DNA from 2 places in the Pseudomonas sp. DTU_2021_1001937_2_SI_NGA_ILE_001 genome. Region 2 is predicted to be linked to the other one. Evidence: riboswitches for the same ligand, from Rfam matches in the RefSeq annotation. Region 2 holds a riboswitch; the other holds the start of a gene.
The links. Region 2 has a riboswitch for cobalamin ahead of cobO (cob(I)yrinic acid a,c-diamide adenosyltransferase). Riboswitches for the same ligand answer to the same signal wherever they lie in the genome.

Region 1: it holds a riboswitch for cobalamin, as region 2 does, so the genes downstream of both, cobW (cobalamin biosynthesis protein CobW) here and cobO (cob(I)yrinic acid a,c-diamide adenosyltransferase) in region 2, are expected to answer to the same signal.

The regions. Positions count from the first base shown of each region.
Region 1 is NZ_CP135971.1:1,171,326-1,187,142, forward strand. It holds gene RRX38_RS04545 (AAA family ATPase) at 1-272, shown strand, start outside; gene RRX38_RS04550 (vWA domain-containing protein) at 543-1,160, opposite strand; gene RRX38_RS04555 (ATP-binding protein) at 1,214-2,254, opposite strand; gene cobN (cobaltochelatase subunit CobN) at 2,258-6,022, opposite strand; gene cobW (cobalamin biosynthesis protein CobW) at 6,026-7,087, opposite strand; cobalamin riboswitch at 7,178-7,388, opposite strand; cobalamin riboswitch at 7,445-7,661, shown strand; gene RRX38_RS04570 (CbtB domain-containing protein) at 7,754-7,942, shown strand; gene RRX38_RS04575 (CbtA family protein) at 7,954-8,652, shown strand; gene RRX38_RS04580 (cobalamin biosynthesis protein) at 8,636-9,046, shown strand; gene cobM (precorrin-4 C(11)-methyltransferase) at 9,123-9,869, shown strand; gene nfuA (Fe-S biogenesis protein NfuA) at 9,938-10,531, opposite strand; gene RRX38_RS04595 (acyltransferase) at 10,601-11,635, opposite strand; gene RRX38_RS04600 (fatty acid cis/trans isomerase) at 11,815-14,112, opposite strand; gene metH (methionine synthase) at 14,287-15,817, shown strand, end outside.
Region 2 is NZ_CP135971.1:2,300,841-2,316,657, reverse strand. It holds gene hda (DnaA regulatory inactivator Hda) at 1-496, shown strand, start outside; gene RRX38_RS09795 (NAD-dependent deacylase) at 490-1,266, shown strand; gene RRX38_RS09790 (C40 family peptidase) at 1,343-2,029, shown strand; gene RRX38_RS09785 (C40 family peptidase) at 2,102-2,641, shown strand; gene RRX38_RS09780 (sorbosone dehydrogenase family protein) at 2,856-4,175, opposite strand; cobalamin riboswitch at 4,281-4,513, shown strand; gene cobO (cob(I)yrinic acid a,c-diamide adenosyltransferase) at 4,602-5,213, shown strand; gene RRX38_RS09770 (cobyrinate a,c-diamide synthase) at 5,210-6,523, shown strand; gene bluB (5,6-dimethylbenzimidazole synthase) at 6,520-7,170, shown strand; gene cbiB (adenosylcobinamide-phosphate synthase CbiB) at 7,167-8,075, shown strand; gene cobD (threonine-phosphate decarboxylase CobD) at 8,068-9,069, shown strand; gene RRX38_RS09750 (cobyric acid synthase) at 9,066-10,541, shown strand; gene cobU (bifunctional adenosylcobinamide kinase/adenosylcobinamide-phosphate guanylyltransferase) at 10,543-11,064, shown strand; gene cobT (nicotinate-nucleotide--dimethylbenzimidazole phosphoribosyltransferase) at 11,061-12,113, shown strand; gene cobC (alpha-ribazole phosphatase family protein) at 12,110-12,676, shown strand; gene RRX38_RS09730 (adenosylcobinamide-GDP ribazoletransferase) at 12,678-13,409, shown strand; gene RRX38_RS09725 (MFS transporter) at 13,530-14,741, shown strand; gene RRX38_RS09720 (hypothetical protein) at 14,738-14,860, shown strand; gene RRX38_RS09715 (glutathione peroxidase) at 14,920-15,483, shown strand; gene RRX38_RS09710 (OmpP1/FadL family transporter) at 15,545-15,817, opposite strand, start outside.

The DNA.
Region 1 (15,817 bases), 1.1 Mb from region 2:
CCCTGCTCACCCCTCGCCCACCGACGCTGATGGTGCTCAACGAGCCGGAAAGCAGCCTGCACCCCGATCTGCTGCCGGCACTGGCACGGCTGATTATCCAGGCTGCCCACCATGGCCAGGTGTGGGTGGTATCGCATTCCAGCCGTCTGGTGGCAGCCCTTGAACGCAGTCCCGAATGCGTCAGCCTGATTCTGGAAAAGCAACTGGGCCAGACCCGCGTGCAAGGCCAACAGGGTTTGTTGGACGGACCTGCCTGGCGCTGGCCGGACTAGGCCCAATACTGTTCGCTTAAGCGGCATGTGGCCCGGTGGGAGCGGCTTTAGCCGCAAAAGCGCCAGGAGAATCACTGCATCTGCTGTGAGCAGGCGGTCGCTTCGCGGCTGAAGCCGCTCCTACCCGGCCTAATTGACCAGTACTGGCTTTAGCCGCGAAAGCGCCAGGAATCTCACTGCATCTTTTGTGAACATGCGATCGCTTTGCGGCTGACCCCGCTCTCTCGCTCTAACAATCAGTTTCGCCTGCAGGCTGAATGCCCACCGCTCTCAAGCTGGCAACGTTGGCAGTGCCTGCACATGGCAATAGTCAAGCGCCAGCCCCTCAGCCAGCGCTCTGGCGCGGCCCAGGCGGATCGGGCCGTTTTCCAGGTCGATCAGCACACCGGCGCAGTTCAGTGCAGGCAACGTCGGCAGGCGCGCCAGGCGCCCGTCGGTGAGCAGCAGCAGGCGCTGCTGTTCCGAAGGGTGACGCCGACGGCGGTGTTCCAGCCATTGCGCCCCCAGCTGTAACGCCGCCTCCAGCGGAGTGCCGCCACCGGCCCCCAATTGCGCCAGCCAACCTTGCAGGGCCCGTGATGCCTTGAGTCCCTGGTACTGCCAACGCGGTTCCTGGCCGCTGGCGGTGAGCAGCGCCAGTCGCGCGCGACGCCGATAGGCATCATCGAAGGCCTGCGCAAGCACGCCTTTGGCCAGGCTAAGCCCCTGGTTGCGTCGGGTCGAGGCTGAGGCGTCGACAATCACCAGCCACACTTCCCTGGGGCGCTGACTGCGTGGCTGGCGCACCAGATCGATCGCCCGCCGCGGTCGCCCGCGCAACAAGGTGGGCACCCAGGCGACCGGCCCATCGCGGCCGGCCCGCGCAGCGCCCAAGCGGCCGCCGGCCAGCTTGCCAGACCTGGGGTTGGCATCCGCTGCCCTGGCCGAATGGGAGCGGATGCCTACGGCTTTTTTGGCCAGGTCGGCACCTGCCGACGCGCAGCGCCTGGCACCGGCTGCGCCGGCAGCTCACCCCAGTTGCCGTGGCCTGAATCCTGCCCTGCGCCTTGATTACCGGCGTCTGGCGCGGTAGGTGGGGAATTTTCCGCGCTCTGATTAGGGGTGGTATTACGGCGACGATGACGCAAGGCGAACTCGGCCACCGCGTCGATATCTTCCTCGCTGATCGCCTCGGCGCCGCGCCAGGCTGCATGCGCGCGCGCCGCGCGCAGCCAGACCAGATCGGCGCGCAGGCCATCGACACCCGCGGCGAAGCAGCGCTGGTTGATTCGCTCCAGGCTGTGCTCGTCCAGCTCGATGCGCACCAGACGCTGGCGGGCCTGCTCGCAGCGCTGTTGCAGGGCTTGCTGCGCCTCGCGCCACTGCGCGCAGAAACCCGCAGGATCGGCGTCGAATTGCAGGCGGCGGCGAATGATCAGGCCACGCTCGGCGGGTTCGGGCTGCCCGTCCAGCGCGACATTCAGGCCAAAGCGGTCGAGCAACTGCGGCCGCAGTTCGCCCTCCTCCGGGTTCATGGTGCCAATCAGGATGAAGCGTGCCGGGTGCCGATGGGAAATGCCGTCGCGCTCGACCAGGTTGGTGCCGCTGGCAGCGACGTCCAGCAACAGGTCGACCAGATGGTCGGCCAGCAGATTGACTTCATCGACATACAGCACCCCGCCATCGGCCTTGGCCAGCACCCCTGGCGAGAACCGCACCCTGCCCTCGCCCAGCGCGGCATCAAGGTCCAGCGTGCCCACCAGGCGTTCCTCACTGGCGCCGAGCGGCAGAGTCACGAACGGGCCGTCGGCGAGCAGGTCCGCCAGGCCGCGGGCCAGGGTCGACTTGGCCATGCCCCGCGGCCCCTCGATCAGCACCCCGCCAATTCGGGGGTCGATGGCATTCAGGCACAGCGCCAGCTTCAGCGGCTCGGCGCCCACCACCGCGGCCAGCGGAAAATGCGGCTGTGCGTCGGCGGCAAGACTAGGGGTGGTATTAGGCACGTCTCAGTTCTCTTCTATGTCCAGCAGCAGGTTTTCCAGCGCCTCGCGGTAGTCGCCCGGTGCCTGCCACAGCCCGCGCTGCTGGGCTTCGAGCAGGCGCTCGGTCATGTCACGCAAGGCATCGGGGTTGTGCTGGCGAATGAATTCACGGGTGGCGTCATCCAGCAGGTAGGCGTCGGCCAGCAAAGCGTACTGATGGTCGTCGATCAATTCGGTGGTGGCGTCGAAACCGAACAGGAAATCCACGGTCGCCGCCATCTCGAAGGCGCCTTTGTAACCGTGGCGTTTCACGCCCTCGATCCACTTGGGGTTGGCCGCCCGCGATCGCACCACGCGGTTGAGTTCTTCCTTCAGGGTGCGGATCTTCGGCAGGTCAGGCTGGCTGTGGTCGCCGTGATAACTGGCCGTCTGGCGGCCTGCCAGGGTATCGGCCGCTGCCAGCATGCCCCCCTGAAACTGGTAGTAGTCGTTGGAATCGAGCAGGTCATGTTCGCGGTTGTCCTGGTTCTGCAGCACCGCCTGCACCCTGGACAGCCGCTGCGCGAATTCCTGGCGTGCCGGCGTGCCTTCATCGCTGCCGCCATAGGCGTAGCCGCCCCAGTTGAGGTAGACCTCGGCAAGGTCCTCACGGCTGTGCCACAGGCGCCCATCGACCGCGCCCTGTACGCCGGCGCCATAGGCCCCCGGCTTGGCACCGAAGACCCTCCACCCGGCCTGGCGCCGCGCCTGTTCTTCGCTCACGCCGCTGGCTTGCAGTGCCTGGCGCTCTTCACGCACCCGGGCTGCCAGCGGGTTGAGGTCATCCGGCTCGTCCAGCCCGGCGACCGCCTGCACGGCGGCGTCGAACAACTTGATGAGGCTGGCGAAGGCATCGCGGAAGAAGCCCGAGACGCGCAGGGTCACATCCACGCGCGGACGGTCGAGCAGGCTCAACGGCAGAATCTCGAAGTCGTCGACGCGCTGGCTGCCGGTGGCCCATACGGGGCGCACCCCCATCAGCGCCATGGCCTGGGCGATGTCGTCGCCGCCGGTGCGCATGGTCGCGGTGCCCCACACCGACAGGCCCAACTGGCGCAGGTGATCGCCATGGTCTTGCAGGTGACGCTCCAGCAGCAGGCTGGCCGACTGGAAACCGATGCGCCAGGCCGTGGGGGTCGGCAGGTTGCGCACATCGACGCTGAAGAAGTTGCGCCCGGTGGGCAACACGTCAAGCCGGCCGCGGCTTGGCGCACCACTGGGACCGGCTGGCACGAAGCGACCGGCCAGGGCGTCGAGCAGGCCTTGCATTTCCGCCGGCCCGCAGGCGTCCAGGCATGGCGCGACCCGCTGGCGCAAATGTTCGAGAATCGCCTGCAGATCGTCATGAACCGGCAGCGCGTGCAGCGACTCACCCGCCAGCACCCGCTCGATCAGCTGTGCGGCATACAGCTCCAGACGCTCGCGACTGTCGCCCAGGGTCCGCCACGGCGCATCGCTGACCGCCTGCAGCGCCGCCGGGCGCTGTTCGCCACAGGGCTCTCCCAAGGCGCAGTCCAGCGGATCGAACCCCAGCGCGAAAGCCTTGGCCAGGGCGCGCAACAGGCTGGAATGCGCACCACGCCCGTCGCCACGAGGAATGCGCAGCAGCGCCAGCAAGGTGTCGATGCGCAGGCGCCCGGCCGGTGACTCGCCGAACACATGCAGGCCATCGCGAATCTGCGACTCCTTGAGGTCGCAGAGGTAGGTGTCCAGACGCGGCAGCCAGGTAGCGGCGTCCTGCTCGGCATTGGTTGCGGCGTCCAGGCCCAGCTCCTGGTCCAGATGGGTTTCGCGCACACGCTGGAGAATCTGCCGTTGCAGTTCCTGGGCACGGCGCGGGTCGAGCAGTTGCGCCTCGTAGTATTCGTCGGCCAGCAGCTCCAGGTCGCGCAGCGGGCCGTAGGTTTCGGCACGGGTCAGCGGTGGCATCAGGTGGTCGATGATCACCGCCTGGGTACGCCGCTTGGCCTGGGCGCCCTCGCCCGGGTCGTTGACGATGAACGGATAGATGTTCGGCAGCGGCCCGAGAATCGCGTCCGGCCAGCAACTGGCCGACAGGCCCACGCCCTTGCCCGGCAGCCATTCCAGATTGCCATGCTTGCCCACATGCACCAGCGCGTGGGCGCCGTACACCTGGCGCAGCCAGAAGTAGAACGCCAGGTAGCCGTGCGGCGGCACCAGGTCCGGGTCGTGATACACCGCACTGGGGTCGACCTGGTAACCGCGCGCCGGCTGGATGCCGACGAAGGTCAGGCCCAGGCGGATGCCGGCGACCATCATGCGCCCACTGCGGAACATCGGGTCCGCCTCGGGCGCGCCCCAGCGTTGCAACACCGCGTCACGGCTGGCCGCGGGCAGCGCAGCGAAGGCCTGTCGGTAGTCCTTCAGGGCCAGGCTCTGTTGGCAGGGCCGCAGGTCGACGCTGTCGAGGTCATTGGTGACGCCGCCCAGCAAGCGCTGGATCAGCGCGCTGCCGCTGTCCGGCAGGTCCTCTACCGGGTAGCCCTGAGCCTGCAGGGCACGCAGGATGTTCAGGGCGGCACCCGGGGTATCAAGCCCCACGCCGTTGCCGATGCGCCCATCGCGGGTCGGGTAGTTGGCGAGAATCAACGCCACGCGTTTGTCCGGATTGGCGCGCCGCGCCAGTTCTATCCAGCGTCGCGCCAGCTGGGCGACGAAGTCCATGCGCTCGGGCTGGGCGCGGTAGCAGACCACGTCGGACTGGCTGCGCTCGCTGCGCCAGGCCAGGTCCTTGAAGCTGATCGGCCGGCTGATGATGCGCCCGTCCAGTTCCGGCAGGGCAATGTGCATGGCCAGGTCGCGGGCGCCCAGGCCCAGGTCGCTGGCCTGCCAGCCCGGCTCGTTGTCCTGGGCGCAGATCGCCTGGATGACCGGTACATCGCGACGGAACGGCCGCAGGTGCGGCGCCTCCGGCGTCGACTGGGCGAAACCGGTGGTGTTGAGTATCAGCGCCACCCCCGCTGTGTCGAAGAGGTCTTCCACCACCTGCAGACAGCCGGGCTCCTTGAGGCTGGCCACCGCAATGGGCAGTGGATTGAGGCCCTGGGCCTGCAGGCGCTGGCAGAACACATCGATGAACGCGGTATTGGCCGCCTGCAGGTGCGAGCGGTAGAACAGCAGGCCGGCGACCGGTGCGTCAGTGCTCCAGTCGGCTTGCCAGTCGGCCAGGGTGGCGGTGCCGTGCCGGGGGTGGTAGATCGCCGTACGCGGCAAGGCGCAGGGTTCGTCCCAAGGGTACTCGACGCCCAGCCAGCGGCTGGCGATGCAGTTGAACAGATTCAGCGCGTTATCCAGGCCGCCCTGGCGCAGGAACTGCCACAGCCGGTCACGCTCGGCGGCCGGTACGCTGCTCAGCTCGGACAGCTCCGGGTCCGGGCGGTCGTCGCCGGGCACCAGGATCACCTGCACGCCACGCTCGGCCAGCTCCATCAGGCGCTGCACGCCATAGCGCCAGTAGCCAATGCCGCCGTGCAGGGACAGCAGGATCAGCCGCGCATGCTGCAACACCTCTTCGACATACAAGTCCACCGAGGCGTGGTTCTGCACCTGCATCGGGTTGGCCAGACGCAGGCTGGGGTAGTCATCCGGCAGGCGCTGGGCGGCTTCGGCGAGCAGCGCCAGGCTGGAGTCGCCACTGCAGAGAATCACCAGCTCGGCGGGGCTCTGCCCGAGGTCGGCGATGCTGTCGTCCGGCACGAAACCGCCGGGCTGGGTCCTCAACAGGTGCATCGGTCAGGCCAGCGCGGCGTGCAGGCGTGCCTGGAGTTGCGCGGCGTCCAGGTCCTGGCCGATCAGCACCAGCTGGGTGGCACGCGGCTCATCGCTGCGCCAGGCGCGGTCGAAGTGCTTGTCGAAGCGAGTGCCTACACCCTGGATCAGCAGGCGCATCGGCTTGCCGGGAATCGCTGCGAAACCCTTCACACGCAGGATGCCGTGCTCGACCACCAGGCGGTTCAGGGCTTCGAGCAGCACGCTTTCCTGGGCTTCGGGCAGCTGAATGGAAATGGAGTCGAAGGCGTCGTGGTCGTGGTCATCGTCTTCACCTTCATGATGGCTGTCGTGGTGCGTCTTGCGCCCGTCGATGTGCACTTCAGACTCGGCGCCCACGCCAAGCAGCACATTCAGCGGCAGGCGGCCGCTGCTGGCTTCCACCACCTTGACAGCTGGCGGCAGTTCCTCGGCGACTTCGGCACGCACTGCGGCCAGGCCTTCGGCGTCGATCATGTCGGCCTTGTTGAGGATCACCAGGTCGGCGCTGGCCAGTTGGTCGGCGAACAGCTCGTGCAGCGGCGATTCGTGGTCGAGGTTCGGGTCCAGCTTGCGCTGCGCATCGACCTGGTCTGGGTAGGCGGCGAAGGTGCCGGCCTTGACGGCGGGGCTGTCGACCACGGTGATCACCGCATCGACGGTGCAGGCGTTGCGGATTTCCGGCCACTGGAAGGCCTGTACCAGGGGCTTTGGCAAGGCCAGGCCGCTGGTTTCGATGAGGATGTGATCGAGGTCGCCACGCCGCGCCACCAGCTCGCGCATCACCGGGAAGAACTCTTCCTGCACGGTGCAGCACAGGCAACCGTTGGCCAGCTCGTAGACACGCCCGCTGGCCTCCTCTTCGGTGCAGCCGATGGTGCATTGCTTGAGGATTTCGCCGTCGATGCCCAGTTCGCCGAATTCGTTGACGATCACCGCGATGCGCCGGCCTTCGGCGTTGTCGAGCATGTGCCGCAGCAGGGTGGTCTTGCCCGAGCCGAGGAAGCCGGTGACGATGGTGACGGGAAGCTTGGCCAGTGATTTCATCGAGTGCCCTTTGGCGGTTCGGCGGGCAGACGGGACGCCGACCGCGCACGATGCACGACCGGATTCGCCACCGGATCACCCCGCCCGGTTTGAGTGTGAATGCTTCGAGGCAGGTCTCCTGGCTTGCGGCGAGCCCGGCCGTCGGGCCCGGGCATTCGGTGCGCCTTCCCGCGCTGGCAGTGGCGTGGCACCGAACATGACCGCTTACAGTTGCGGGGGCAGCTGCGGCTTGTGCCCTGGCGGGGCCCGCATTCCCATTTTCAGCCCGCTCGCGCAGGCAACCTCAAAGGCGCAAGGCTACGCAGTGCCCAGCGGCAGGTCAACGTCGAGATTGACGCCCCGGCACGACCATGCTCTGCTACACACCTTGTTACGGGTGCCCCTCGCGGGGTGAAACGGGAAACCGGTGCTGCGCCGCTGCTGTCCGCGCGTCGCAAAGTCCGGTGCTGCCCCCGCAACGGTAAGCGAGCGAAAGGCCTATCCACTGTGCCGTTGGCATGGGAAGGCGGCCTTTGTCACGGCGCCCTGGCGCCCCTCGCCAGCCCGGAGACCGGCCCGCCACGAACCTTTCGATGACCTGCGGTGGGCGGGTGCATTCGCTGCCTGCCGGGCGTGCCCGGCGGTGCGTCTGCGCATGGCCTGCCCCTTTTGTACGAGGCAAGCCCCATGACCACCCTGAGCAGCAGCCCCGCTACCCGGACCACCGCCATCCCCCTCGGCCAGCGCCTGGTCGCCGCCACCAGCGCCATCCTGCTGGGCGCATGCCTGGTGTATTTCGCCGGCTTCTCGCACATCGACGCCGTACACAACGCCGCTCACGATACCCGCCACAGCGCGGCCTTCCCCTGCCACTGAGAATCCAGCCGATGTTCAAGCGAATCCTGCAAACCGCTGGTTTCAGCGGCCTGTTGGCGGCCCTGCTGCTGACCCTGGTACAGAGCCTGTGGGTCAGCCCGCTGATTCTCCAGGCCGAGACCTACGAAAGCGCGCCTGCCGCCCAGGCCCACGAGCACGCCGAGGGCAGCGCCGCCCACAGCCACGAGCATGACGAAGAAGCCTGGGCGCCACAGGACGGCTGGCAGCGCGTGCTGTCGACCGCGGCAGGCAATCTGGTGGTGGCGGTGGGCTTCGCACTGATGCTCGTCGGCCTGTATTCCCTACGTATGCCGGGCAGCACGCGGCAAGGCCTGCTGTGGGGGTTGGCGGGTTTCGCGGTGTTCGTCCTGGCGCCGACGCTCGGCCTGCCCCCGGAGCTGCCCGGCACTGCCGCCGCCGAACTGGGACAGCGCCAGACCTGGTGGATCTCCACGGCGGCCGCCACCGCCGCCGGGCTGGCACTGCTGGTATTCGGTCGCGGGCTGTGGCTGAAACTGCTGGGCGCCGCCTGGCTGCTGGGTCCGCACGTGATCGGCGCGCCGCAACCCACGGCCCATGCCAGCCTGGCCCCTGAAGCACTGGAAAGCCAGTTCATCGTCGCCTCGCTGCTGACCAACGCAGTGTTCTGGGTTGCACTGGGAGCCCTGACTGCCTGGCTGTTCCGCCGCGCCCATGTCGGCGAGCAATAAAAGCCAGTTGGCCATCGGCCTGGGTTGCCAGGCCGAGTGCAGCGCCGAGGCGCTACGCGCGCTGATCGACGCCAGCCTGGCCGAACAGGGCCTGAGCCTGGCGCAGGTCGGCGGCCTGGCCTGCATCGAACGACGCCGCGACACACCGGGCCTGCATGCCCTGGCTGCCGAGCTGGGCCTGCCGCTGGTGTTTTTCACTGCCGCGCAGTTGCAGCCCTTCGACGCACAGCTGAGCCATCGTTCGGCATTGGCGTTCAAGCACACCGGCTGCCACGGGGTGGCCGAAAGCGCGGCACTGGCCCTGGCCGCTCAGCTGAACGCTGGCACAGCACGGCTGCTGATCCCCTACCGCAAGAGCCGCCAGGCGACATTCGCCTTGGCAAGTGCTGGCTGATGCCCTCCAATGACGCCTGGCATGGCACGAGCCTGCTCGCTGCCAAGGGTTTTCCTGTTTTTTCGTGGAGTGAAGCGTGACTGTCTATTTCATCGGCGCCGGGCCCGGCGATCCGGACCTGATCACCGTCAAGGGCCAACGGCTGATCCAACAGTGCCCGGTGCTCATCTACGCCGGCTCGCTGGTGCCGTCCGCGGTCCTGGAGGGCCACAGCGCCGTGCAGGTGGTCGATAGCGCAGGGCTGCACCTGGAGCAGATCATCGCGCTGATGAAATCTGCTCATGCACAAGGCCAGGATGTCGCCCGGGTCCACTCCGGCGACCCAAGCCTGTATGGCGCAATCGGCGAGCAGATCCGCCACCTGCGCGAGCTGGGCATCCCCTTCGAGATCATTCCCGGGGTCACCGCCACGGCCGCCTGCGCGGCGCTGCTGGAGACTGAACTGACCCTGCCAGACGTCGCCCAGACGGTGATACTCACCCGCTACGCCGACAGCTCGCCGATGCCGGCCGGCGAAGCGTTAGGTGATCTGGCGCGGCATGGCGCGACCCTGGCCATTCACCTGGGGGTGAAGAACCTTGGGCGCATCGTCGAAGAATTGCTGCCGCATTATGGCCAGGACTGCCCGGTGGCGGTGGTGCATCGCGCCAGCTGGCCAGACCAGGACTGGGTGCGCGGGACCCTGGCGGACATCGAGGTCCAGGTGCAGGCCAAGGGCTTCAGACGCACGGCCCTGATTCTGGTCGGGCGGGTGCTGGCAGCGGACAATTTCGCCGACTCGGCGCTGTATCGCGCCAGCCACGCCCACCTTTTCCGCCCCTGAAACGCCGCGAGCCCGGTACTCAGGTACCGGGCTCGCTGTTGGGACTGGCGAAGGCGAACACCACGCGATCAGTAGTAGGCGTTCTCTTTCTGGCTGTGGTCGGTGACGTCACGCACACCGTGCAACTCGGGAATGCGCTCCAGTAGGGTGCGCTCGATGCCTTCCTTGAGGGTCACGTCGGCCTGTCCGCAGCCCTGGCAACCGCCGCCGAACTGCAGCACGGCAATGTTCTGCTCGCCCTCTTCCACCACGTCGATCAGGCTGACCTGGCCGCCATGACTGGCCAGACCGGGGTTGATCTCGGTTTGCAGGTAGTAGTTGATGCGCTCGTTGATCGGACTGTCGGCGCTGACCATCGGCACCTTGGCGTTGGGGGCCTTGATGGTCAGCTGGCCACCCATGCGGTCGGTGGCGTAGTCGACGATGGCATCTTCCAGGAAGGCCTCGCTGAAACCGTCGATCCAGGCAGTGAAGCGCTTGAGGCCCACGGCCTTGTCGTCCGGCTTCTCTTCGCCGGGCTTGCAGTAGGCGATGCAGGTTTCGGCGTACTGGGTACCCGGCTGGGTGATGAAGATACGGATGCCGATACCTGGGGTGTTCTGCTTTTCCAGCAGGTCGGCCAGGTAATCGTGGGCAGCATCGGTAATGGTTATGGCGGTCATGAATATTCCTCGCAGACGTGGCGGCAGTTTACGCCAATCGCAGGCGTCGCACAAAACCTAGTATTTAGGTCAGGAAAGTGCTACCGCCTGACGCGCCGTGCGACGAGTGTCCAGCCAGGCCTTCATGCGCTGGTACAGACCCTTCTCGATCCATTCGTAGCTCAGCCAGGCACCCCCGGCGATGATCGGCACGCAGAAGGCGAACACCAGATACGGGTTGAGGCTGTAGCGCTGCGCCAGCAGCAGACCGCCATACAGCACCAGTACGTGCAGCAGGTACACCGAATACGAGCAATCGCCAAGCTTCTTGAGTAGCTCGCTGCCGCGAAACAGCGGCTCCAGAGACACGCAGCACAGCACGATCAGTGCGCTGGGCAGGCCCCAGTGCAGCAGGCGCTGGCTGTTATCGAGTTGCAGAATCAGCATCACCCCAAGTGCCAGGCCGGCCAGCGGCAACCACAGCGCCTCGCGAATCCAGCCGCGCTGGTGAGCCATGCCGATACCGATACCCAGGAGGAATTCATAGACGATGTCGTTGCCGTAGAAGCGGCCGGGCAGCGAACCGCTGAGCATCTTGCGCGCCAGCAGCTCGGTAACTGCCAGCAGCGCCACGGTAATGATCAGCGGGCGCACGCGTCGCTCGAAGAGAAACACCAGGGAGAACAGCAGGTAGAAGAACATCTCGTAGTTGAGCGTCCAGCCGACATTCAGCGTCGGGTACAGGCCATAGCCGCCAGGGTTCTCCGAGGGCAGGAAGAACAGCGAGAGAATGAAGTTCTGCCAGCCGATCACCTGGTGCGGCAGCCAGGGCGCGGCCCACAGTAACAGCAACCCCATGGCCAGGGTGTACAGCCAGTAGGCAGGCACGATACGGAACAGACGATGGGCGATGAACTGACTGGCGGGGATGTCGCGCTTGCAGGTGGAGAGGTAGATCACCAGCCCACTGATGACGAAAAAGATATCGACGCCGACCGCGCCTCTGGAAACGAAGAATTCGCCGATCGGCCCGCTGGCCTTGAAGTCGAAGAAGATCTGCATGAAGTGATGGCACACCACGACCCATGCGGCGATTGCCCGCAGGGCCTGAACCGAAATCAGCATTCCTGAACCTCTTGTGCTCGCTGTTCTCTCAATGATCGCCCGCACCACGCTGGTGCAAGCACGCCCTATAGGGACCGTACCCAGGCGTAAAAGATCAGAGAAAAAGCGCTTCGTTCAGGTTCGCAATAATGGCTGCAGGCCATACACCACAAGGCCTGCAGCCCGGAAAGCCCCGGTTTTCAGAGGTTTTCGTAGCGATTCATGTCCAGCACACCGGCTTCGACCGGTTCGTGTTCCTGAACGTAGCGGTTCAGGTCGTGGAACATTTTCCAGAACTGCGGATGGGTGCGTCGCACGCCCCAGCGCTCGACCAGTTTCTCGAAGCCTGGCTGGTCGGTGACCTGCTCCGTGGCCTGGACGAACGCTGGCACCTCGCCAGCTGGCACGTTGAACATGAAGTTCGGGTAACTGCTCAGCACACCGGGATAGACGGTCAGGGTGTCGTGCTTGGGCAAATAGCGATACGACTCGCCGAGCAGGAACGCCACGTTGCTGTGCGCACGGTTGCGCAGCACGCTGTAGATTTCACGATGGCCGCCGCTGTCTTCGACACGCAGCATGGTCGCCTCAGGCAGCCACTCAATCACCTTCAACCGCGAAGCCGGACGCGACGCCAGGCGACTGAGCGCCTGCTCGGCCTGACTGATCTGCGCGGGCAGGCCGGGCCTGGCGCAGCGGCCATCGGTCGGGCAACGGTTGATCGGGTCTGGCGCGACGTTCAGCGGCCCGACGCGGCGCAGCAGCTGCCCGGCAAAATCGCGCAGCGTGCGCTTTTCGTCCAGGCGCAGGCGGCTTGGCGTGTCGTCGTCGATGCTCTGGTAATCCAGCCACATCTTGATCTTGCCGGAGTCCTGGTACAGGTCGCCGAGCAGGTCTTCGCGACGGTCGGCCGGCATCAAGCGCATGAAGTTGATCTCCGCGCCATTGCGGATCAGGTCGAAATACAGGCGGGTCTGTGCCTGGTGGGCGATATTGCCGTACACGTCGAAATTGACCACCAACTGGTAATAGGTGCGTTCCAGCAGCGGGTAGTCGAACAGCCAGGTGGATTTGGGCACGTCGCCGATCAGGCCCTTGTTCACCGTGGCGCTGTCGAAATGGCGGAAAACGGTGAGCAAGGCATTGTCGTTGCCGGTCCACAGGGTCGGCCAATCGGCGGGCGGCGCCTTGGCGTAATGGTCACGACGCAGGTCTTCGTAGGCGTTGCGGCGGTCTTTGTAGGCCAGCCACAGGCCCAGCACGCTGCCCACGTCGTCATTCTGCCCCGGCATGGCCAGCAGCGGCGTGGCCTGACCCTGGTAACGCGCGTCGGTGAGGTACAGGTCGCTGGAGGGGTCCTGGAACAGCACCCAGAAATGGTCGCGAATCACATCGGTGGCGATCTGCCCTCGGCACACCGGGCCACGGATGAAGCTGCGCACGAAGTACTCGGCGTTGTCGAGCATGAACTGATAGCGCGCCCGTGCCGGAATCGCCTCGAAGGTCAGGAAGGGGTTGGCCCGGTGACCGGGACCGTAACCCGGGACCGCCTGGGCCTGCCAGTCGTTGCCATAGAACAGCTGCTGCACGCGCTTGAGCTTGTTCGGCCCCATGGCATAGGTGATGTGGGTCTTGTGAACGATGACGCCCTGTACCGGCACCAGGCGATAGAAGAACCGGTCACGACCCGGATCGTCGTTGGGCCGCCGAGTGGCGATGATGTCCACGGGCTGGCCACTGGGGGTGCGCGAACGCACCCACTGGAAGAAATGCCCCGTCTCGCCGCCTTCGAAATAGATATGCGCGAGAAACAGGTGCTCATACAGCCAGCGCGCCACCAGGACCTCACGGGCGCCCGGGCGGTTGAGCAAGGCTTCCCACTCGGCTATCTGCGCTGCCTCGGTGGCACTGGGCCGCAACGCCTGCTGGTCCACCGGCGCCCCCGCCGCCAGCCAGCGCTGCAGCGTCTGATACTCGGCGGCATCCAGGCCACTCACCGCCAGCGGCATGCCCTGGGTGGAATGCGCGGCGGCGTAGCCGTTGAACTCTTCAGGCAATGGGCAAAGGTTTTCGCGGTTGATGCCCAGCACGATGTCATCGGGCAGTTTGCTGTTGGGCGGCAACGGGTTCTGTTGCGCAAGCTCCAGCATGCGCCCCAGCAGAGCCGGCTGGCCGCCGTGCGCTTCAAGCACCGAGTAGAAGCCCTTGCGCTGCCAGGCTGCCTGGCCGCTGGCATCGTAGAACAACCGGGTGGGGTCCACCGCCTGGGTGCGTTCGCCCTGGTAAACCGGCACCTTGTTGGCACCGCGCAGCAGCCCCTCGGCGCTGCCGAGGTTGAGCTGGCAGGGCGCGTCGTTGCAGGCATGGCAAGCCACGCACTTCTCGGTGAGGATCGGCTGGATGTCACGGGTGTAAGAAACAGGCACGGGCAGATCGCCCGCCTGAAGCGTGCAGCAAGACAGCAACAAGGCAAGGCTTGCCAGCAGACGGTACGGCATATCCGGTGAATTCCCCAGGCCAAATGGCCGCAAGTTTACAGTGACAGGGCGACACCAACATGAGCGATTTTCATGAAAAAGCCCAGGCAACGCTAAATCTGTTCGGCTTTGCTATGATTTTGCCTTTCTGTTTATCCCGGCCCGTTCTGTTCCGGCCTTTTCAAGGTAGCCCCCATGTCTGACCGCAGCGCCCGCCATCACGCTCTTCTGAACGCTCTGAAAGAAAGGATTCTGATCCTCGATGGCGGCATGGGCACCATGATCCAGAGCTACCGGCTCGAAGAGCAGGACTACCGCGGCGAACGCTTCGCCGACTGGCCAAGCGACGTCAAAGGCAACAACGACCTGCTGCTTCTGACCCGCCCGGACGTGATTGGTGCCATCGAGAAGGCCTACCTGGACGCCGGTGCCGACATCCTGGAAACCAACACCTTCAACGCCACCCGGGTATCCCAGGCCGACTACGGCATGGAAGCGCTGGTCTACGAACTCAACGTCGAAGGCGCACGCATCGCCCGCCAGGTGGCCGATGCCAAGACCCTGGAAACCCCGGATCGGCCGCGCTTCGTCGCCGGCGTGCTGGGCCCGACCAGCCGCACCTGCTCGATCTCCCCGGACGTCAACGACCCCGGCTACCGCAACGTCACCTTCGACGAGCTGGTGGAGAACTACACCGAGGCCACGCGTGGCCTGATCGAGGGCGGTGCCGACCTGATCCTCATCGAGACCATCTTCGACACCCTCAACGCCAAGGCGGCGATCTTCGCCGTGCAGCAGGTCTTCGAGGAAGACGGCATCGAACTGCCGATCATGATCAGCGGCACCATTACCGACGCCTCGGGCCGTACCCTTTCCGGGCAGACCACCGAGGCCTTCTGGAACTCGGTGCGCCATGCCAAGCCGATCTCGGTGGGCCTGAACTGCGCCCTGGGCGCCAGCGACCTGCGCCCCTACCTCGAAGAGCTGTCGAACAAGGCCGACACCCACGTCTCGGCGCACCCCAACGCCGGCCTGCCGAATGCCTTCGGTGAATACGACGAAACCCCGGCGCAGATGGCCGCCGTGGTCGAGGAGTTCGCTGCCAGCGGCTTCCTGAACATCATCGGGGGTTGCTGCGGCACCACCCCGGCGCATATCCAGGCCATCGCCGAAGCCGTAGCCAAGTACTCGCCACGGACCATTCCCGAGATCCCCAAGGCCTGCCGCCTGTCGGGCCTGGAGCCGTTCACCATCGACCGCAGCTCGCTGTTCGTCAACGTCGGCGAGCGCACCAACATCACCGGCTCCGCCAAGTTCGCCCGGCTGATCCGTGAAGAGAACTACACCGAGGCGTTGGAAGTGGCGCTGCAGCAGGTCGAGGCCGGCGCCCAGGTGATCGACATCAACATGGACGAAGGGATGCTCGACTCCCAGGCCGCCATGGTCCGTTTCCTCAACCTGATCGCCGGCGAGCCGGACATTTCCCGGGTGCCGATCATGATCGACTCCTCCAAATGGGAGGTGATCGAAGCCGGCTTGAAGTGCATCCAGGGCAAGGGCATCGTCAACTCGATCTCCATGAAGGAAGGCGTCGAGGCGTTCAAGCACCACGCCCGGCTGTGCAAGCGCTACGGCGCCGCCGTGGTGGTGATGGCTTTCGACGAGGTCGGCCAGGCCGACACCGCCGCACGCAAGAAGGAAATCTGCCAGCGCAGCTACGACATCC
Region 2 (15,817 bases):
GCAGCTGGGCGAGCCGGCGGTCTACCTGCCGCTGGCCGAGTTGCTGGAGCAGGGCGTCGAGCTGTTCGACCATCTGGAGCAGTACGAGCTGGTGTGCCTGGACGACCTGCAGGCCATCGCCGGCAAGCCGGACTGGGAAGAAGCGCTGTTCCACCTGTTCAATCGCTTGCGCGACAGTGGCCGACGCCTGTTGATCGCGGCCTCCAAGTCGCCCCGCGAATTGCCCATCAAGTTGCCGGACCTCAAGTCGCGGCTGACCATGGCGCTGGTGTTCCAGATGCGTGGCCTGTCCGATGAAGACAAGCTGCGTGCCCTGCAACTGCGTGCCTCGCGGCGTGGCCTGCACCTCACCGACGAAGTCGGGCACTTCATTCTGACCCGTGGCACGCGCAGCATGAGCGCGCTGTTCGAGCTGCTCGAACGCCTGGACCAGGCCTCGCTGCAAGAAAAGCGCAAGCTGACCATTCCTTTCCTCAAGGAAACCCTGGGTTGGTAGCCGCTACGCCGGACCCGCAACTGATTCGCCAGGCCGCCGCCGCCCTGCGTCATGCGCAGCGCATTCTGGTGATCACCGGGGCCGGGTTGTCGGCCGATTCCGGGTTGCCGACCTATCGTGGTGTCGGGGGGCTCTACAACGGCCATACCGACGATGGCCTGCCTATCGAGATGGCGCTGTCCGGGCCGATGCTGCGCCGCGACCCGGCGCTGTGCTGGAAATACATCGCCCAGTTGGGCAAGGCCTGCCTGGCTGGCGAGCCCAACGTCGCCCATTACGCCATCGCCCAGTTGCAGCGCCGCAAGCCCGAGTGCTGGGTGCTGACCCAGAATGTCGACGGCTACCACCGCGCGGCGGGCAGCCCGGTCGAGCGGCTGATCGAGATCCATGGGCAGTTCTGGCCCCTGTACTGCCAGGCATGCAACGCCCAGGAGGCGGAACTGGCCGTGCATCTGGACGGTCCATTACCACCGTTGTGCAAGGCGTGCCGCGGTGTGCTGCGCCCGCCGGTCACGCTGTTTCAGGAAATGCTCCCCGCCGAAGCACTGCGTACCCTGGAGCGTCAGATGACCCTGGGCTTCGACGCGGTGCTGAGCATCGGCACCACGGCGAGCTTTCCTTACATCCACGAGCCCATGCTGCGCACCCGGGTGTCGGGCGGCTTTACCTTGGAAATCAATCCTCAGGCCACCGATCACAGCGCGTCGATGGACATTTTCCTGCAAGGCAGGGCAGCACATGTCATGCCTGAGCTGATAAGTCACATTTAATTCAATAGAATTTGCAAATTGCCATGATAGTGGGCATAGTCTGCGCTCCTCATCATTTCCAGCCACGGTCGTGCCCATGCAGGTTGTTCGCTTCGCACCCCTCGTGCCACTCGCTTTCGTGACTTTCCTGTTCGGTTGCTCCACCCAGTCATCGGTGACCCAGCAGCCCCAGCAGTACCAGAATTCCGTTACCGCCCAGTCCAGCGCCCGTCAGGCGTTGCATGCGCAATCCCGGCAGAGCCTGGAAAGCGAAGAAGAACTGGCCGAGTTCTCCGACGACACCAGCTATCAGTTGCCGCTGCTGGCCGACAGCATCCTCGAACGTGGCAAGTCGCTGATAGGCACCCGCTATCGCTTTGGCGGCAATTCCACCGCCGGTTTCGACTGCAGCGGCTTCATCGGCTATCTGTTCCGCGAAGAGGCCGGCATGAACCTGCCGCGCTCCAGCCGCGAAATGATGAATATCGACGCACCCCAGGTGTCGCGCCGCGACCTCAAGCCAGGCGACCTGCTGTTCTTCAGCACCGCCGGCCGCGGTCGCATCAGCCACGCCGCCATCTACCTGGGTGATGACCAGTTCATCCACTCCAGCAGCCGCCGCAGCGGGGGTGTGAGAATCGACAGCCTGGACGACTCCTACTGGAGCAAGACCTTCGTCGAAGCCAAGCGCGCACTGGCGCTGGTACCGGCAACGGGGGACGCGCAGACCACTGCGATGACCACCACCAGCGTCAAGCCAGCTAACATCAAGCGTCACAAGTAATCTGAACCCGGTCCCTGACCGGGTTTTTTGAATTTCGGCAACAGGCCGCATCCGAAGGGAGTTGTTGTGGTGATGTCGATGACCTTGCGTGTAACCGTGATTTCCCTGGCGGCCTTACTGGGCGCGTGCGCCAGTGCGCCGCCACCGCAGCCCAAGGTCGTGCAGCGCCCCGTCATCATCGCCCCGGCGGTCATGTCTTCTCCTGTCGTTGAAGATGTGCTGTTCCGCGCCCTGGGCCTGGTCGGTACGCCCTATCGCTGGGGTGGCAACACGCCGGATTCCGGGTTCGATTGCAGCGGCCTGATCGCCTACGTGTACCGCGACATGGCCGGTATCAGCCTGCCGCGCTCGACCCGCGACATGATCGTGATGAATGCCCCCAGTGTCAGCCGTGAACAGCTGCAGACCGGTGACCTGGTATTCTTCGCCACCTCGGGCGGCTCGCAGGTGTCCCATGCCGGTATCTATGTCGGCGAAGGGCGCTTCGTGCATGCTCCCGCCACCGGTGGCACGGTCAAGCTGGACAACATCGGCTCGCCTTACTGGCAGAAGGCGTACCTGAACGCCAAGCGCGTGCTGCAGCCTTCGAGCCTGGCGCAGAACGCCCGCTGAGCGCGCAAGCAGTGCGGCTCCGGTCGTAGCGGCATAAGCTGGGAGCTAAGCGGCATGTGCCCCGGTGGGAGCGGCTTTAGCCGCGAAGCGCCAGGAAACTCACTGCATCTGTTGGGAACATGTGGGCGCTTCGCGGCTGAAGCCGCTCCTACCCGGCCTAACTGAACAGTATCGCGGCTGAAGCCGCTCAGGGCCGTACGGGGCCATCTATCACCTAAGGCGCCGATGTCACTCGCCAGATCGTATTGCCCACGTCATCGGCCACCAGCACACCGCCGTGCTTGTCCTGCACTACGCCAACCGGGCGGCCCATGGCCTGGCCTTCTGCGTCGAGAAAGCCGGTCAGCAAATCCAGTGGCTGGCCGGCGGGTCTGCCATCCCTGAACGGAATGAACACCACCTTGTAGCCGCTGTGCGGCTTGCGATTCCATGAGCCATGCTGGCCGACGAACAGGCCTTGGTCGAAGGGCGCGGCCAGGCTCTTGCCGTTGGAGAAGGCCAGGCCCAGCGACGCGGTGTGCGGGCCGACCGCGTAGTCGGGTACAAGGGCCTTGGCCACCTGTGCCGGGTTCTGCGGTGTTACTCGCTGGTCCACGTGCTGGCCATAGTAGCTCCAGGGCCAGCCATAGAAACCGCCGTCCTGCACTGAAGTCACGTAGTCGGGCACCAGGTCGCTGCCGATCTCGTCACGCTCGTTCACGGCCGTCCACAGCTTGCCGGTATGGGGCTCCCAATCCATGCCATTGGGGTTGCGCAGGCCGGTAGCGAACAGGCGCTTCTGGCCGCTGGCCCGGTCCACTTCCCAGATCGCTGCACGGCCCTGTTCCTGATCCAGGCCGTTTTCACCCACGTTGCTGTTGGAGCCCACCGTCACGTACAGCTTGCGGCCGTCCGGGCTGGCGATGACGTTCTTGGTCCAATGGTGGTTGAGCGGCCCGCCGGGTAGTTCGGTGACCAGGGTAGGCGCTGCGCTGATGCGAGTCTGGCCGCTTTCGTAGGGGAAGCTGATCAGCCGGTCGGTGTCGGCCACGTAGAGGGTATGGCCCACCAGCGCCATGCCGAACGGAGAGTTCAGGTTTTCCAGTAGGACCGAGCGGGTGTCGGCCACGCCGTCGTTGTCTTCATCGCGCAACAGGGTAATGCGGTTGGCGCTCGGCACGCCGGCGCCGGCACGCTGCATGATCTTGCTGGCGATCCACTCGCGCAGGCCGCCCGATGACGACGCCTTGGCCGGCGCGTTGGATTCGGCGACCAGCACATCGCCATTGGGCAGCACGTATAGCCAGCGCGGGTGATCCAGGCCATTGGCGAAGGCCACCACTTGGGTGCCGGGTGCGGCGAGCGGTTTTGCCCCCGCCGGCCAGCCGACCGCCGGAGCGATGTTCACGGTGGGGATCAGGGTCTTGTTCGGTTCCGGCAGCCGGGGGCTGGGGCCGGTGCCGTCGGCGACCTGCAAGCGGGCGGTTTCGCCACAGGCTGCCAGGCCGCCCGCGACCAGCAAAGTGAGGATCAGGCGTGGAGCGGATCTGGACATGCTGGACTCCTGGTTCGGCAGCGCCGGAGGGGATGACTGATAGAGGCAGGGCGAGCGGCCAGGTTCAATCCGATACTGTTTGACGCTCCCAGCCCAACACTCTACCCTTCGCGGTTCGTTTCAGGTGCCTTGCAATCATCGATTGGCAAGGTGAAACAGGGAAGCCGGTGGGAAGAGACTTTTTTCGATTCCGGCGCTGCCCCCGCAACGGTAGATGAGCCAACCCCATGCCTTATGCCACTGACGCACGTCGGGAAGGCGCATGGTCGGGCCTAGCCCGGAGAAGCCTCGCGCTTCGCTCATGAGCCCGGAGACCGGCCTGTCACTTATTCACGGCATCACGGCGGGCGATGCTATGCGCAAGGCCGCCGTCTGCCTTGTCGTCCTGTCGTCTGCTTTCGCCTGTGTGACCAGCGGAGAGCTGAGATGAACGAATCCCCCGAGCGCGACGAGCGCCACCTGGCGCGCATGCAGCGCAAGAAAGCCATTATCGACGAACGCATTGCCAACTCGCCCAACGAGTGCGGCCTGCTGCTGGTGCTCAGCGGCAACGGCAAGGGCAAGAGCAGTTCGGCGTTCGGCATGCTGGCCAGGGCCATGGGCCATGGCATGCAGTGCGGCGTGGTGCAGTTCATCAAGGGCCGCAATGCCACCGGCGAAGAGCTGTTCTTCCGGCGCTTTCCCGAGCAGGTGCGCTACCACGTCATGGGTGAGGGCTTTACCTGGGAAACCCAGGACCGCCAGCGTGACATCGCCGCTGCCCAGGCCGCCTGGGAAGTGTCGCGGCAGATGCTCGCCGACCCTGGCGTCAACCTGGTGATCCTCGATGAACTGAACATCGCCCTCAAGCATGGTTACCTGGATCTCGACCAGGTGCTTGCTGACCTGCAGGCCCGCCCGCCGATGCAGCACGTAGTGGTCACCGGGCGCGGCGCCAAGCCTGAGCTGGTCGACCTCGCCGACACCGTGTCGGAGATCGGCATGGTCAAGCACGCCTTCCAGGCTGGTATCCGCGCGCAAAAGGGCATCGAACTGTGAGTGATGCCTCTCGCCAGTGCCCGGCGGTCCTGATCGCCGCACCGGCGTCCGGTCAGGGCAAGACCACCGTCACCGCCGCCCTGGCGCGCCTGCACCGCAATCAGGGCCGCAAGGTCCGAGTGTTCAAGTGCGGCCCGGACTTTCTCGACCCGATGATTCTCGAACGCGCCAGCGGCGCGCCGGTGTACCAGCTCGACCTGTGGATGGTCGGCGCCGGGGAGAGCCGCCGCCTGTTGTGGGAGGCGGCGGCAGAGGCGGACCTGATTCTTATCGAAGGGGTCATGGGGTTGTTCGACGGCACGCCCTCCAGTGCCGATCTGGCGCGGCATTTCGGCGTGCCGGTGCTCGGCGTGATCGACGGCACGGCGATGGCCCAGACCTTCGGCGCCCTTGCCCTGGGCCTGGCGCGCTACCAGCCGGACCTGCCATTCGCCGGGGTACTGGCCAACCGCGTCGGCACCGTGCGTCACGCGCAATTGCTGGAAAACAGCCTGACCGAGGGGCTGCGCTGGTATGGCGCACTGTCCCGCGAGACCGGCATCGAACTGCCCAGCCGCCACCTGGGCCTGGTTCAGGCCAGTGAACTGAACGACCTGGACATGCGTCTGGATGCCGCCGCGCAGGCGCTGGCCAGCACTTGCGAGGTGCCGCTGCCGCCGCCGGTCAGCTTCGCCGCGCCGCCGCTCGAGGCCGCCGAGCCGTTGCTGGCCGGTGTGCGCATTGCCGTGGCGCGCGACGAGGCGTTCGCCTTCACGTATGGCGCCAGCCTCGACCTGCTGCGCGCCATGGGGGCCGAGCTGAGTTTCTTTTCGCCGATCCACGACAGCGCGCTGCCAGAGGCCGACAGCCTCTACCTGCCCGGCGGTTACCCGGAGCTGCATCACCTGGCGCTGCAGGACAACCGGGCGATGCGTGGCGCCATCGCCGCTCACCATGCCGCCGGCAAGCCGCTGCTGGCCGAGTGCGGCGGCATGCTGTACCTGCTCGATGCGCTGACCGATGTCGATGGCACCCGCGCCGAGCTGGTCGGCCTGCTGCCTGGCGAAGCGGTGATGCAGAAACGTCTCGCTGCCCTGGCCCTGCAGGCCGTGGAGCTGCCCGAAGGCCTGCTGCGCGGGCACACCTATCACCATTCGCTGACCAGCACCGAGTTGCAGCCCATCGCCCGCGGTGTCAGCCCCAACGGCGGGCGCGGCGCCGAGGCGGTGTACCGCGTGGGGCGGCTCACCGCCTCTTACGTGCATTTCTACTTTCCGTCCAATCCGCAGGCCGTGGCCGCGCTGTTCCACCCTGACGAGGCGCGCCCATGAGCGACGTGCCGTTCAGTGCCGAAGAACGCGCCGCGGTGTACCGCGTCATTGCCGAGCGCCGTGACATGCGCCACTTCAGCGGCGGCAGCGTGGCGCCCGAGGTGCTGGCCCGTTTGCTGGAGGCCGCGCATCACGCGCCCAGCGTCGGCCTGATGCAGCCCTGGCGGTTCATCCGCATCCGTGACACTCAATTGCGTGGCCGCCTGCAGGCCCTGGTGGAGGACGAGCGGGTACGCACCGCCGAAGCTCTGGGCGAGCGCTCCGACGAGTTCATGAAGCTCAAGGTCGAGGGCATCAGCGATTGCGCCGAAGTGATCGTCGCGGCCTTGATGGACGGTCGCGAGGCCTATGTGTTCGGCCGCCGTACCCTGCCGGAAATGGACATCGCTTCGCTGTCCTGCGCCATCCAGAACCTGTGGCTGGCGGCCCGTGCCGAAGGCCTGGGCATGGGCTGGGTGTCGCTGTTCGACCCGCAGGCGCTGGCCGACCTGCTGGGTATGCCCGACGGTGCGCGGCCCCTGGCGATTCTCTGCCTGGGGCCGGTGCAGGGGTTCTACCCGGCGCCCATGCTGGTGCTCGAAGGCTGGGCGCAGGCGCGCCCGCTGGAACAACTGGTATATGACAACCAATGGGGAGTGCAGCCATGAGTGTGGCGTTGTTGAGCGTGGCGGGCGTGGCGCTGGATGCGCTGCTCGGCGAACCGAAACGCTCGCATCCGCTGGTTGCGTTCGGCAATTATGCCGGGCGTATCGAACAACGCTTCAACGCCGGCGGGCGCGGCTGGCGCAGCCACGGCGTGACGGCCTGGGTGCTGGCGGTGTTGCCGCTGACCCTACTGGTCACCCTGCTGAGCTGGCTGCCTTATCTAGGCACCCTGGTGGAAATCCTTGCCCTGTACTGTGCCCTGGGCCTGCGCAGTCTTGGCGAGCACGTGATGCCGGTGGCTGCTGCACTGCGCGGTGGCGACCTCGCTGAAGCGCGGCGACGGGTCAGCTACCTGGTCAGCCGCAAGACCGACGACCTGGAGGCCAACGGCGTGGCGCGGGCGGCCACCGAGTCGGTGCTGGAGAACGGCAGCGATGCGGTGTTCGCTGCGCTGTTCTGGTTCGTGGTCGCCGGCGCTCCGGGCGTGGTGCTGTATCGCCTGAGCAATACCCTGGATGCCATGTGGGGCTACCGCAACGAACGTTTCGAACGCTTCGGCTGGGCAGCGGCGAAGATCGACGACCTGCTCAACTATATTCCGGCGCGGCTGGTGGTGCTGACCTACGCCGTGCTGGGCCATACCCGCGGTGCGCTGCGCTGCTGGCGCAGTCAGGGGCCGACCTGGGACAGCCCGAATGCCGGCCCGGTGATGGCGGCCGGTGCCGGGTCCCTGCAGGTGCAACTCGGTGGTGCGGCGATCTATCACGGCGAGTTGCACGAGCGCCCGGCGCTGGGCGAAGGTCGGCCAGCCGATGCCCAAGCCATCGAGGCCGGCTGGCAACTGGTGCAGCGCGGTGTGTGGCTGTGGCTGCTGGTCCTTTGTCTGGGAGGTGCGTTCTATGCTTGAGCATGGTGGCCGGCTGCGCGCCGCCGCGCAGCGCTATGGGATTGCTCAAGCGCAATGGCTCGACCTGTCGACCGGCATCGCGCCCTGGGCCTGGCCGATTCCGCCAATCGAAGCGCGCGACTGGGCGCGCCTGCCGGAAACCGATGACGGTCTGGAAGCCGCCGCCTGTGCCTACTACGGTGCCGCACAACTGCTGCCGGTAGCCGGTTCCCAGGCGGCGATCCAGGCCCTGCCGCGCTTGCGCGGCACCGGCAGGGTCGGGGTGTTGTCGCCGTGCTATGCCGAGCACGCGCATGCCTGGCGCAAGCACGGTTTTCTGGTGCGCGAAGTGCTCGAACCTGAGGTCGAGCATTTCCTCGAAACCCTGGACGTACTGGTGGTGGTCAACCCCAACAACCCCACTGGCCGCCTGCTGCCGACCGAGCGCCTGCTGGAGTGGCATGCGCGCCTGGCCGAGCGCGGTGGCTGGCTGGTGGTCGACGAAGCCTTCATGGATAACACCCCGACCCTCAGCCTGGCCGCCGAGACCGGGCGCAGCGGGCTGATCGTGCTGCGCTCGTTCGGCAAGTTCTTCGGCCTGGCCGGGGTGCGTCTGGGTTTCGTGCTGGCCGAGCCTGGCCTGCTCAAGGCCCTGGCCAGCGAGCTAGGTCCCTGGACGGTCAGCGGCCCGAGCCGCAAGGTCGGCTTGGCCTGTCTCAGCGACCGCGAGGGCCAGCAACGCCAGCGTGAGCGTACCGAACAGGCTGCCGCCCGCTTGCAGGCGTTGCTGACGGCCCACGGGCTGCCACCCGATGGCGGTTGCGCACTCTTCCAGCGCTGCGTGACCGACCAGGCGGCGGCGCTTTACCAATTCGCGGCGCAGCGCGGTGTGCTGCTGCGCCTGTTCAGCGGCGAGGGTGCGCAGAGCAGCCTGCGCTTCGGCCTGCCTGCCAGCGAAGCGGACTGGCAGCGCCTGGAAAGCCTGTTGCTCGACTACCGCAAGGACCTTCGATGACCACCCTCATGGTGCAGGGCACCACTTCCGATGCCGGCAAGAGCACCCTGGTGACCGGCCTGTGCCGCTGGCTGCGTCGCCAGGGCGTCAGCGTGGTGCCGTTCAAGCCGCAGAACATGGCACTCAACAGTGCCGTCACCGCCGACGGCGGTGAAATCGGCCGCGCCCAGGCGGTGCAGGCCCAGGCCAGTGGTTTGGTACCGCACACCGACATGAACCCGGTGCTGCTCAAGCCCAACACCGACACCGGTTCGCAGGTGATCATCCACGGTCGAGCCGTGACCACCATGAATGCCGTGGCCTACCACGGCTACAAGGCCATCGCCATGCAGGCGGTGCTGGAGTCGCACCAGCGCCTGCGCGACGCCTACCAGGTGGTGATGGTCGAAGGTGCCGGCTCGCCGGCGGAGATCAACCTGCGCGACAACGATATCGCCAACATGGGTTTCGCCGAGGCGGCGGATTGCCCGGTGCTGCTGATCGCCGACATCAACCGTGGCGGGGTCTTTGCCCATCTGGTCGGTACACTCGAGCTGCTGTCGCCCAGCGAGCAGGCGCGGGTCAAGGGCTTCATCATCAATCGCTTCCGGGGCGATGTCGCCCTGCTGCAACCCGGCCTGGACTGGCTGGAGCAGCGCACCGGCAAACCGGTGGTCGGCGTGCTGCCGTACCTGATGGACTTGCATCTGGAGGCCGAGGATGGCCTGGACCGTCGTCAGGGCGACAAGGCCGGGCAGTTGCTGCGTGTGGTGGTGCCGGTGTTGCCGCGTATCAGCAACCATACCGATTTCGATCCTTTGCGCCTGCATCCGCAGGTCGACCTGCAGTTCGTCGGGCCTGGTCAGCCGATCCCCCCCGCTGACCTGATCATCCTGCCGGGCTCCAAGAGCGTGCGCAGTGACCTGGCCTACCTGCGCGCCAACGGCTGGGAGACGGCCATCACCCGCCACCTGCGCTATGGCGGCAAGCTGCTGGGCATTTGCGGCGGCCTGCAGATGCTTGGCCAGCAGGTCCACGACCCGCTAGGCCTGGAGGGCGCGCCGGGCTGCAGCGACGGCTTCGGCCTGTTGGCGCTGAGCACCGTGCTGGAGGCCGAGAAGCAACTGCGCAACGTGCGCGGCCGGCTGGACCTGGAGGGCGCCGAGGTCAGCGGTTACGAAATTCACGCCGGGGTCACGTCCGGGGCGGCCCTGGAGAATCCGGCGGTGCGCTTGGACGACGGTCGTTGCGACGGTGCGCAGAGCACCGATGGTCAAGTGCTGGGTACCTACCTGCACGGGCTGTTCGAGTCGCCCGCCGCCTGTGGTGCCTTGCTGCGCTGGGCCGGGCTTGAGGATGTGCAAAGCGTCGATTACCACGCCTTGCGTGAGCGCGACATCGAGCGCCTGGCCGACCTGGTGGACCAGCATCTGGACGGCACGCTGCTGCGCCAGCTGTGTGGCCTGGATGCATCTGATAGGGAAGCGCGCTGACATGCTGCAACTGATTCTCGGCGGCGCCCGTTCGGGCAAGAGCCGCCTGGCCGAAAGCCTGGCGAGTGGCTCGGGCCTGGCCGTGACCTACATTGCGACCAGCCAGCCAGTGGATGGCGAACTCGATGCCCGGGTGGCCCTGCACCGCCAGCGCCGCCCCGCTGAATGGGGTCTGGTGGAAGAACCGCTGGAGCTGGCGCGAGTGCTGCGCGAGCAGGCAGCACCGGGGAACTGCCTGCTGGTCGACTGCCTGACCCTGTGGCTGACCAATCTATTGATGCTCGATGATCCGCAGCGTCTGGCTGCCGAGCGGCAGGCGCTGCTCGAAGAGGTGGTCGACCTGCCCGGCGAGATCATCTTCGTCAGCAACGAGACCGGCCTGGGTGTGGTGCCCCTTGGCGAACTGACCCGCCGTTACGTCGACGAAGCCGGCCTGCTGCATCAGGCCCTGGCCGAACGTTGTCAGCGCGTCGTGCTGACCGTGGCCGGCCTGCCCATGACCTTGAAAGGAACCGCTCCATGACTCAATCCTGGTGGCTTGCGCCTGCCCGTGAAATCGACGTGCCGGCCCGCGAAGCGGCCCTGGCGCGTCAACAGCAACTGACCAAACCGGCCGGCTCGCTGGCCCAGCTCGAGCGCCTGGCGGTGCAGCTCGCCGGCCTGCAGGGCCGCGAGAAGCCCAGTGCCGAGCGGCTGTGGATCGCCATTTTTGCCGGTGACCATGGCGTGGTCGGCGAAGGCGTTTCGGCCTATCCGCAGGCTGTCACCGGGCAGATGCTCGGCAACTTCGTCAACGGCGGCGCGGCAATCAGCGTCCTGGCCCGGCAATTGGACGCGCAGCTGGACGTGGTCGACCTCGGCACGGTCAGCCCCATGGATCTGCCCGGCGTGCGTCATCTGCGCCTCGGCGCCGGCACCGCGAACTTCGTCGACGGCCCGGCGATGCACGCCGACCAGGGCCATGCCGCGCTGCTGGCCGGGCGCGACAGCGTGCTGCGGGCCAAGGCCGCAGGGTGCGAACTGCTGGTCGGCGGTGAAATGGGCATCGGCAACACCACGGCGGCCAGCGCCGTGGCCTGCTCTCTGCTGGAGTGCGCCGCGCCCTTGCTGGTCGGTCCCGGCACTGGCCTGAATGCCGAAGGTGTGTTGCACAAGACCGCCGTCATCGAACGCGGCCTGGCGCGCCATGCCGAACACGCTGGCGATCCACTGGGTAGCCTGTTCAGCCTGGGCGGTTTCGAGATCGCTGCCCTGGCCGGCGCCTACCTGGCCTGCGCCCAGGAAGGCATCGTCGCCGTGGTGGATGGTTTCATCTGCAGCGTCGCAGCGCTGGTCGCCGTGCGTCTCAACCCTTCCGTGCGGCCCTGGCTGCTGTTCGGGCATCGCGGTGCCGAACCGGGCCACCGCCATGTGCTGGAAGTGCTGCAGGCCGAGCCGCTGCTCGACCTGGGTCTGCGTCTGGGCGAGGGCAGCGGAGCGGCCCTCGCGGTGCCGCTGGTGCGTCTGGCCTGCGAGCTGCACAACGGTATGGCGACCTTCGCCGAGGCGGCGGTGGCGGACCGCCCGGCATGATCGTCGACCTGCTGCGCCATGGCGAAACCGAGCTGGGTGGCGGCCTGCGCGGCAGCCTCGACGATGCACTGACCGAGGCCGGCTGGGCGCAGATGCACGCGGCCACCGAGGGTGCCGGGCCGTGGACGCGCATCGTCAGTTCGCCACTGCAACGCTGCGCCCGCTTCGCCGAGGCCCTGGCGGCACGCCTGGACCTGCCGTTGCGCCTGGAACCCGAGATGCAGGAGCTGCATTTCGGCGATTGGGAAGGGCGCAGCGCGGCGCAGATCATGGCCATCGACCCCGAGGGGCTGGGCGCCTTCTGGGACGATCCTTACGCCTTCACTCCGCCTGGCGGCGAGCCGGTGAGTGCCTTCGCGGCGCGGGTCGAGGCGGCGCTGCAACGCATGTATCAGGCTCATGCCGGCGAGCGGGTGCTGCTGGTCTGTCACGGCGGGGTCATGCGCCTGCTACTGGCGCGTGCCCGGGGCCTGCCACGCGAGCAACTGTTGCAAGTGGGGGTGCCGCATGGTGCGTTGCTCAGCGTACGGGTCGCTGCGGCCGGCCAGTTGGAGGAGTGCTGACGTGCTGCCATTCTGGATCGCCCTGCAATTTCTCAGCAGCCTGCCGGTACGCCTGCCGGGTATGCCGGCGCCCGAGCAGATGGGCCGTTCGCTGCTGTTCTATCCGCTGGTCGGCGTGCTGTTCGGGGTGTTGCTGAGCGGGCTTGGCCTGCTGTTGCACGGTGCGCCGCTGTTGCTGCAGGCGGCCTTGCTGCTCAGTGCCTGGGTGATGCTCAGCGGCGCGCTGCACCTGGACGGGTTGGCCGACAGTGCCGATGCCTGGCTGGGGGGCTTTGGCGACCGTGAGCGCACCCTGACGATCATGAAGGATCCGCGCAGCGGGCCCATCGCCGTGGTGACCCTGGTGCTGGTGCTGCTGCTGAAATTCTGCGCCCTTTTCGCGCTGCTGGAGCAGGGGCGGTGGGCCGGGCTGCTGCTGGCCCCCCTAATCGGTCGTGCGGCGCTCTTGGGGCTGTTCCTCACCACCCCTTATGTGCGTGCCGGTGGGCTGGGCCAGGCGCTGGCCGAGCATTTGCCTCGCCGTGCGGCGCGCGGTGTGCTGGGCGCCGTGGCGCTGGCCTGCGTGGCGTTGGCTGGCGTCGAAGGGGGGCTGGCGCTGGTGGTTGCTGCCGTGACGTTCTTCTGGTTGCGCCGGGTGATGCTCCTGCGGCTGGGGGGGACCACCGGCGACACCGCCGGGGCGCTGCTGGAGTTGCTGGAGCTGGCCGTCCTGCTGGCCTTGGCGCTGCGTTGATGGCCCGAGAAATATCTTGCAACACCGCGCGCTGCGCCTATATACAAGGACAGTAACGAGCATGGCGTGGCGCCAAGACCTACAAGAACGGGAAGCACCCGAACACACGAGGGAATGACAATGACATCAGCCTGGCGAACCAGTGGCTGGATCATGGCCGGCAGTGCGCTGATCCTGGCGCTGTCACTGGGGATACGGCATGGCTTCGGGTTGTTCCTGGCGCCGATGAGCAGTGATTTCGGCTGGGGGCGCGAGGTGTTCGCCTTCGCCATTGCCTTGCAGAACCTGCTCTGGGGCCTGGCCCAGCCGTTCGCCGGGGCGCTGGCCGACCGCTACGGTGCGCGACGCATCGTGGTCATCGGTGGCGTGCTGTATGCCGCCGGCCTGGCGCTGATGAGCGTCGCCGATTCGCCCTGGAGCCTGTCGCTCAGTGCTGGTGTACTGATTGGCATCGGTTTGTCCGGCACGTCCTTTTCCATTCTGCTGAGCCTGGTAGGGCGCTCGCTGCCGCCGGAAAAACGCAGCATGGGCATGGGCATCGCCAGCGCCGCCGGTTCCTTCGGTCAGTTCGCCATGCTGCCCGGCAGCATGGGGCTGATCAGCGGGCTGGGCTGGTCCGGTGCGCTGCTGGTGCTCAGCCTGCTGGTGGCGTTGATCCTGCCGTTGGCCGGCATGCTGCGCGAGCAGCGCCAGCCCGAGGCCCAGGGGCCGCAACAGAGTCTGGGCGAGGCATTGCGCGAAGCCTGTTCGCATTCCGGTTTCTGGCTGCTGGCGCTGGGCTTCTTCGTGTGTGGTTTCCAGGTGGTGTTCATTGCCGTGCATATGCCGGCTTACCTGGTGGATCAGCACTTGCCGGCGCAGGTCGGGACCACGGTGCTGGCCCTGGTGGGGTTGTTCAACATCTTCGGCACCTACACGGCGGGCTGGCTGGGTGGGCGGATGTCCAAGCCGCGCCTGTTGAGCCTGCTCTATCTGCTGCGTGCGGTGGCGATCGTGGCGTTCCTCTGGGTGCCGCTCAGCCAGACCTCGGCCTACCTGTTCGGCATGGCGATGGGGCTGCTGTGGCTGTCCACCGTGCCGCTGACCAATGGCACCGTGGCGGTGATCTTCGGCGTGCGCAACCTATCGATGCTGGCGGGTATCGTGTTCCTGTTCCACCAGTTGGGTTCGTTCATGGGCGGCTGGCTGGGCGGGGTGGTCTATGACCGCACCGGCAGCTACGACCTGGTCTGGCAGATCGCCGTGCTGCTCAGCCTGCTTGCTGCCGCGCTGAACTGGCCGGTGCGCGAGCGCCCGGTGCAGCGCCTGCAGCCGGCCGGGGTGGCGGTGTGATCCGCCTGGCGCCCTGGGTGCTGGCCGGCCTGGCCGGTGTGGCACTGCTGGCGCTGGCTTGGTGGGGTTGGCAGCGCATGGGGCTGGCGGCGCTGCAACTGGGTATGGGCAACTGTTGAGCCACGCCCTGTTCTGGGAGTAACGTGTGGGGCATCGTGACCCCACAAGGATGCCCCCGATGATGATTCGCTGGATTTCCCTGCCGCTGTTGCTGGGTGCCTTGGCTGGCCCGGCAATGGCCGCCGACTGCCCGGTATTGTTGAAGGGACAGGGCGAACTGCCGAAGTTGCGCGCCAAGGAGAGCATCGACCTGTGCCAGCGCTTTGCCGGCAAGCCGATGCTGGTGGTCAACACCGCGAGCTTCTGTGGCTTCACCTCGCAGTTCAAGGGGCTCGAAGCCCTGAACCAGAAGTACAAGGCGCAAGGGCTCGAAGTGCTGGGCGTGCCGTCCAACGATTTCAAACAGGAGTCCAAGGACGGTGAGGAGACCGCCAAGGTCTGCTACGTCAACTATGGCGTGACTTTCACCATGACCGAGCCGCAACCGGTCAGGGGCGACGACGCCATTCCACTGTTCCGCAACCTGGCCGAGCAGAGCGACGGCACTGCGCCGCGCTGGAACTTCTACAAGTACGTGGTCGACCGTCAGGGTAAGGTCATCGCTCACTTTGGCAGCACCACCAAGCCGGATGACCCGGACTTGGTCGCGGCCATCGAGAAGGCCATCGCCTCCAAACCCTGAACACTGGACATGAAAAAGCCCGCTGCCCTTTCGGGGAGCGGGCTTTCTTGTGGCTGACCGCTTAGAACTTGTAGGTCAGCGAGGTGCCCAGGGTGTGGGCGCTGTTGCGGAAGTCAGCGCTATAGGCGCCTTTGGTGGCGCTTGCATCACGGATCTTGGCTTCGTCCTCACGCAGGTACAGGTAGGCGAAGTCGATGGTGATGTCGTCGGTCGGGCTGTAGGCTGCGCCCAGGCTGAAGATCTTGCGGTCTCCGGTCGGGATGCGTGGCGAGCGGTGCGAGTTGCTCACCGGCGACTGATCCATGGCCAGACCGGTGCGCAGGGTCCACTGGTT